Regions from separate parts of the Chitinophaga sp. LS1 genome, predicted to be linked through region 2. Evidence: riboswitches for the same ligand, from Rfam matches in the RefSeq annotation. Region 2 holds a riboswitch; each other region holds the start of a gene.
The links. A riboswitch is a leader RNA that binds a small molecule or an ion and turns the genes downstream of it on or off. The one in region 2 is predicted to bind thiamine pyrophosphate.
Positions count from the first base shown of each region.

Region 1: linked by a shared signal. The riboswitch ahead of QQL36_RS34080 (TonB-dependent receptor) and the one ahead of thiS (sulfur carrier protein ThiS) in region 2 are both predicted to bind thiamine pyrophosphate.
Region 3: linked by a shared signal. The riboswitch ahead of thiM (hydroxyethylthiazole kinase) and the one ahead of thiS (sulfur carrier protein ThiS) in region 2 are both predicted to bind thiamine pyrophosphate.

Region 1 is NZ_CP128362.1:8,316,905-8,319,110, forward strand. Features, by position in the region: gene QQL36_RS34075 (single-stranded DNA-binding protein) at 209-640, opposite strand; TPP riboswitch at 817-909, shown strand; gene QQL36_RS34080 (TonB-dependent receptor) at 1,002-2,206, shown strand, end outside.
Region 2 is NZ_CP128362.1:1,843,370-1,845,575, forward strand. Features, by position in the region: gene QQL36_RS07560 (hypothetical protein) at 1-145, shown strand, start outside; gene QQL36_RS07565 (lipocalin family protein) at 172-687, opposite strand; TPP riboswitch at 724-831, shown strand; gene thiS (sulfur carrier protein ThiS) at 918-1,121, shown strand; gene thiC (phosphomethylpyrimidine synthase ThiC) at 1,204-2,206, shown strand, end outside.
Region 3 is NZ_CP128362.1:108,369-110,574, reverse strand. Features, by position in the region: gene QQL36_RS00505 (GH92 family glycosyl hydrolase) at 1-1,022, opposite strand, end outside; TPP riboswitch at 1,078-1,172, shown strand; gene thiM (hydroxyethylthiazole kinase) at 1,216-2,022, shown strand; gene thiE (thiamine phosphate synthase) at 2,015-2,206, shown strand, end outside.

The DNA.
Region 1 (2,206 bases), 2.2 Mb from region 2:
AAGGCTTTCAAGGCAGTACTTTTGAACAAAAAATAATTGAATATTTCTTTTTCTTCATTTACATGAATCAAAAAACTCACTTCTGCTAACGGCAAAAGTGAGTTTTTAAGATTCAGGAAATTGACAATATCAATGAACTGCCGACATCACACCAGGGATAAAGAACAGACCTATAGACGAAAACTATCCCTTTTAAAAAGGAAATTCATTAAAATGGCAAATCATTTCTTACACCTTCATCATCATCATCTTCTTCATTCTCCCTTTCTAATTCTTCCTCACTTCGCTCCTCCTCTACCCCTGCACTTCCAGTTCCCAATACCCCCCTCGCTCCCGGCAGCAACGCCAGTTCCGCTACTCTCATGTTCACACCTGCCAGCACCTCGCCCTGCTTACCCGCATACCCTTTGAACACAGGCCTGCCTTCCACATACACCAGCGTTCCCTTCTTTAAATACGGTCCCAGATTATCCCGCCCCCAGACAGAACAATTAATCCATGTAGTACGCTCCTGTACTACTCCCATTAAATCTTTAAACTGTTCATTTTGTGCTACACTGAATGACAGCACTGATTTCCCGTTGATGACTTTTTTCAAAGCATCATGCCCCAGATGGCCAATGACCGAAAGTCTGATCATGCAATTACAAATTGATGGTTAACATTAAAAAAATAAAACGTGTGAAAACTTTCCAGGGGGGATAATATATATGCAATTCTAATTTAACAATTTTCTTCCATTTAAAAAATTTTTCTCTATACCTTTGTTTCGGAATCCGGTATGTACTATCGTACATTTTTTCAAAACCACCAGCCGGCTTCACCTCGGGGTGCCTTACTATCAGGCTGAGATCAGACCCGTTGAACCTGATCAGGTAATGCTGATTAGGAAAGGTAAGTGAACCAATTCTTCCTTACCCACATATGGCAAGCTGCACGCACATGCGTAGCAGATAACTTAATGCTACCCTCATACCGTAGCTTTTTAAACTGTTGAGTCCATGAGACAATTCTTACTGCTATGGCTGGTTTTCAGCGCAGTCTCGGTACATGCACAAACCGTGCTCACCGGTATAATCACTGACAAAAAAACCGGCCACCCCCTTGAAGGCGTGTCTGTCAGCATCCTTTCTGCCGATAATACCGGCGCCCATTCCAATGCCAATGGGGTTTACCGCATTTTACTCCCTTCACAGGGCACCTTTACTATCAAAGCAACTTACCTGGGCTTTCAACCCCTCACCACTGCTGTGCATACAAACGGAACTAGTACCAATGCCGATCTGCAACTGGAAGAAACCGGCCTCTTCGTACAGCCTGTTGAAATCACCAGCCTCCGCGTAGGCCAGCATGCGCCATTTACTCAATCTACTATCACCGCCGAAGAGATCAAAAAGCAAAACCTGGGACAAGATCTCCCCATCCTGCTCAATCAAATGCCAGGTGTAGTGACCAACTCCGATGCAGGTACTGGCATTGGTTACACCAGCATGCGCGTAAGAGGTACAGACATCACCCGTATCAATGTTACGAACAACGGTATCCCTGTCAATGATGCGGAATCACAGGGCACTTATTTTGTAGATATTCCAGACCTCGCTTCCAGCGTAAGCAGTATTCAGCTGCAACGGGGTGTAGGGACCTCTACCAACGGTGCCGGGGCTTTCGGCGCCTCTCTCAATATCAGCACCAACGATTACCGGGAGAAAGCTTATGGCGAAATCTATAACAGCTTCGGCTCTTTCAATTCATGGAAGAATACAGTAAAAGCAGGTACCGGGCTTATTAACGGCCACTTCACTGTAGATGCCCGCCTGTCAAGAGTCACCTCCGATGGTTATATTGATCGTGCCAGCTCCAATCTCAAAGCTTTTTATACTTCTGCCGCATATATTTCCAAAAACACCGCCATCCGCCTCAACATTTCCTCTGGCACTGAAAAGACTTACCAGGCATGGAACGGCGTACCACAGGATTCCCTGGCTACCCACCGTACCTATAACTCTGCCGGACAAAAATCGGATGGCTCTTATTATAATAACGAAACAGACAATTACCAGATGGACAACTACCAGTTGTTCCTCAACCAGGCCCTCAGCGATAAACTGAACTTCACCGTTGCGGCTCACTATACCAAAGGCAAAGGGTATTACGAGCAGTACAAAGAAGCACAGGCTTACAGTGCTTATGGCCTTACCAACCCTGT
Region 2 (2,206 bases):
TGTCTTTGCTATTGCAGCCATCATCATGGGTGGACTCTCAGATATAAAAGCCCGTAAGAATATTGATGATATGCAGGTCGCTACCGCCGGTATATTCATGGCCGTTGTTGCCCTCGCTGTTACCTTATGGCAAATGTATAGCTGATTCACTCCGGAGGGAGAGGCGTGAACTTACTTACGTGACTTCACTTTTTTCCCTCCAGTTTCTTTCCTGTATTTTTCCAGGTATCCCTCTGCGGCCTTCACAGGAAACAATACCAGTGAAGTATCCGTAAGGTCTCTGATAATTACAGTATCTATGGTTCTTGTACTATCCGATGATTTCACTCCTTCTGCATGATTCCACAGTAACAATGTATCATGTTGTAACTCCCATTTTTCATACACCAGCGAGTACATATTGATCGCAATCGCTTTCCTGTTTTTCTTCAATTCCATACCCTGCCACTCATTGTCCTTTCCCGTTACAGGCTGCAACCACTTCCCAATCAGCTTTACCGTGTCGATTACGATGGTATCAGCGGATACGGTCACAGTTGAGTCTTCTACAACCGAAGGCACTGTATCCATTGCAGGCGCATATACCGGGGTATCTACAACAGCCTCCTCTTTCTCAGGCTTACGCGAGTGATGACAGGCAAATGAAAAGATGGTGATAAAACTCACCAGCAGCAAGCTATTTTTCATACGCTCAAAGATATGGACTTTTTCCCCTACCTTTATGCTTCACTTTAGGGGTGTTTTCCAGGCCACCATACCCGGAAAGCTGAGATGAGACCCTCAGTACCTGACGCAGCTCATACTGCCGTAGGGAAAAGTACTTGATACAGCTTCTTTTGCTGTAGATATAAGTAACCTGAATCCTCACATCTTCTACCATCCTTAAAGTTTATTGTTTCACCTTAATTCATGTATTCATGGAAGTGACTGTAAACAATAAACTTTATGCGGTGCAGCAGGGAATAACCATCGCTGCACTCTTACAGTTTATTCAACTACCATCCGACAAAGGACTGGCCGTGGCTATCAACAGGGAGGTGATCCCTAAACCCGCATGGCCGCAACACATCTTGCAAACCGCAGATAGTATTACCATCATCCGCGCTACACAGGGAGGTTAATTTTTTCATTTAATTATTTGTGCACTGCAGGGCATCCCCTCGCAGCAGGACTTCTCATTTCTTCACCCATCTTATTTGTTGTATGAAAATCGAAAACATTTCACGCAATCCACTACCCGCATCCAGGAAAATCTACATTAACGGCGTTGCTATGAGAGAGATAACGCTAACACCTACCCGACTGTATGGTAGTAAAGGAGAAACCACTCCTAATGAACCACTCATTGTATACGATACCAGTGGCCCTTACACCGATCCGGCTATTGAGATTGATGTACGCAAAGGTCTGCCAAAACTGCGCGCCGCATGGGCGCCGCAAAAAAACGCCACACAGCTGCACTATGCCCGCAAAGGGATCATCACGCCCGAAATGGAATACATCGCTATCCGCGAAAATCAAGGTGCCGCACAACAACATATCACACCTGAATTCATCAGACAGGAAGTTGCCGCAGGCAGAGCTATTATCCCTGCCAATATCAATCATACAGAGTGCGAACCAATGATTATTGGCCGTAATTTTTTGGTGAAGATCAATGCCAATATCGGTAACTCCGCCGTCACTTCCAGCATTGAAGAAGAAGTGGGAAAAGCAGTGTGGGCCTGCCGCTGGGGCGCCGATACCATCATGGATCTCAGCACCGGCAAAAACATTCATGAAACACGTGAATGGATCCTGCGCAACTCACCTGTACCTATCGGCACTGTACCCATTTATCAGGCATTGGAAAAAGTAAATGGTAAAGCTGAAGACCTTACCTGGGAGATATATCGTGATACCATTATCGAACAGGCAGAACAGGGCGTAGACTATTTCACCATCCATGCCGGCGTACTACTCCGCTACATCCCACTCACCGCCAATCGTATGACGGGCATCGTTTCCCGCGGGGGCTCTATCATGGCCAAATGGTGCCTGGCACACCACCAGGAAAACTTCCTCTACACCCACTTCGAAGAGATCTGCGAAATCATGAAAATCTATGACGTCTCTTTCTCATTAGGTGATGGCTTACGTCCCGGTAGTATTGCAGATGCCAACGATGCCGCGCAGTTCGCTGAACTGGAAACCCTGGGCGAACTCA
Region 3 (2,206 bases), 1.7 Mb from region 2:
TCATAATAATTCCCTTTGCTGACACGCTCATTCTGATAATCTCCTGCAAATCGCGGATACTTGCCATCTACATCATTGAACAACCTTGGGTGCTGCATAGCATGGTATAACGCCGTATAGAAAATACGTTTGTCTTTTTCCCTGGTTGTTTCCACCTGTATCTGGCTCAGTGCTTTGTTCCAGACAGCTTCATTCTTCGCTTTCAAGGCAGCAAAATCCCAATCGGGTATTTCAGCTTCCAGGTTTTTACGGGCATTATCAATACTGGTAAAAGAGGTTCCAATACGTACCCTTACCTGTTCACCTTTTTGCAGGTAATAAGCCGCATAGCCAGATTTATCTATGGTAGTCACTGTCTCTATCTGCATCACAAAGAAGCCACAAAAACCTGCCGGTTCTCCCCATCCCTGGTAAATACGATGCACAGGATTGTAACCTGTAATCTCATGTCTGTATGCGTTAATCTTCACAATACCTTCCTGCCGGTCACTATTTGCTGTCAGCAACAGGTACAGACTATCCGTCTTTTCCATAGTGAACTGGATCATGCTACATCTTAAAGTGGCTGTGATCTCCGTACTAACAGCAGGTAGGGTTAATTTGTAATAAGCAGGGGTACTGATTTCCTTGTCGTGGGAAAACGGTGTTGCATAGTTAGTTGTAAAGTGCCCGGTGATAGGCATAATGGTGAAACTACCATAATCCTGGGTACAGGATCCACTCAGCCAGTGTGTACCTCTAAACCCGGTCAACAGGCTGTCTCTGTAAGTATATGGCGGAAAACATTTGTTTTCGGTCGTATTTGTTTGTGGAGTCCATTGCGTCATACCAAAAGGCAGTCCAACTGCCGGAATGGTATTGGCATAAGATTCAGTGCCGCTGCCATGTTTCCGGGAAGAAGCCGTAGTGCTGGCTGCTGTGCCAGAAAGTGGCTGAACATAACGTAGAAGGTCTGATGTTTGGGCAGAAACACTTCCGTGGAAAAGGCAGGCGATGGCCGCCATTGATACAATTAACCGCATAGACACAAGTATAAAAAATAATTATGTCATTTTCTCCCGTTGTTTGCTAAATTTGAGCAGGCTTTAGGGGTGTTCCTTCACTGGGACTGAGAATTACTCTTCGAACCTGATCCGGCTAGTACCGGCGTAGGGAAAAGCAGCAGCTTAGCGCATGCGTACTCCTGGCCATTATACTTAAAATTTATATGGCATTATGAAGGAGTTTATCAGGGAACAGATCCTGGCTGTTCGGCAACAATCCCCGCTGGTTCACAGTATCACAAATTATGTAGTCATGAATAATACTGCCAATGCATTGCTGGCAGTAGGTGCATCTCCCATTATGGCCCATGCTCATTCGGAAATGGTGGACATGGTCAGGATTGTAGGAGCACTCGTCATCAACATCGGTACCCTCGATGAATACTGGGTAAAGAGTATGGAACTTGCTATCGGTCAGGCGAATACCCTGAGTAAACCATGGATACTGGACCCTGTAGGAGCAGGTGCAACCCCCTACAGAGATGAAGTATTAAAACAATTACTGGAACTGAAGCCTACCATTATCCGTGGCAATGCGTCTGAAATCATGGCCCTTGCCCGTAAGAATGCCGGCACCACCAAAGGCGTGGATAGCACACAGGAAAGCACTGCCGCTGTAGAAGCAGCTCGTTTTCTGCAACAGGAGTTTGGCAGTGTAGTTTGTGTATCTGGTGCCGTGGATATCATTGTTGGCAAAGACACCACGATATTATTATCAAACGGACACCCATTGATGGCAAAGGTGACAGGTATGGGGTGTACAGCTACTGCCCTGATTGGCGCTTTTGCAGCAGTTAATCCCAAAGATCCATTTTGTGCAACCGTTTCAGCCATGGCGCTCCTGGGTATAGCAGGTGAAAAAGCGGCTAAGGTATCTGCCGGGCCGGGTAGTATGCAGGTACATATACTGGACCAGTTATATCAACTGACAGATGAGGTAGTGGCTTCACTGATTAAAATAGAGGAATCTAATGTTTAATCGCAGATTATACCTGGTTATCAGCGAAGAAGCCTGCAAAGGCAGGGACCTGGTTGCAGTGGCGAAAGCAGCTGTGAAAGGGGGCGTAGATTTAATTCAGTTACGCGAAAAGCAACTGGATAATCCTGCATTTTTAGAACGAGCCCTTCGTCTCAAAGAAGCGCTCATTCCTCACAGGGTACCC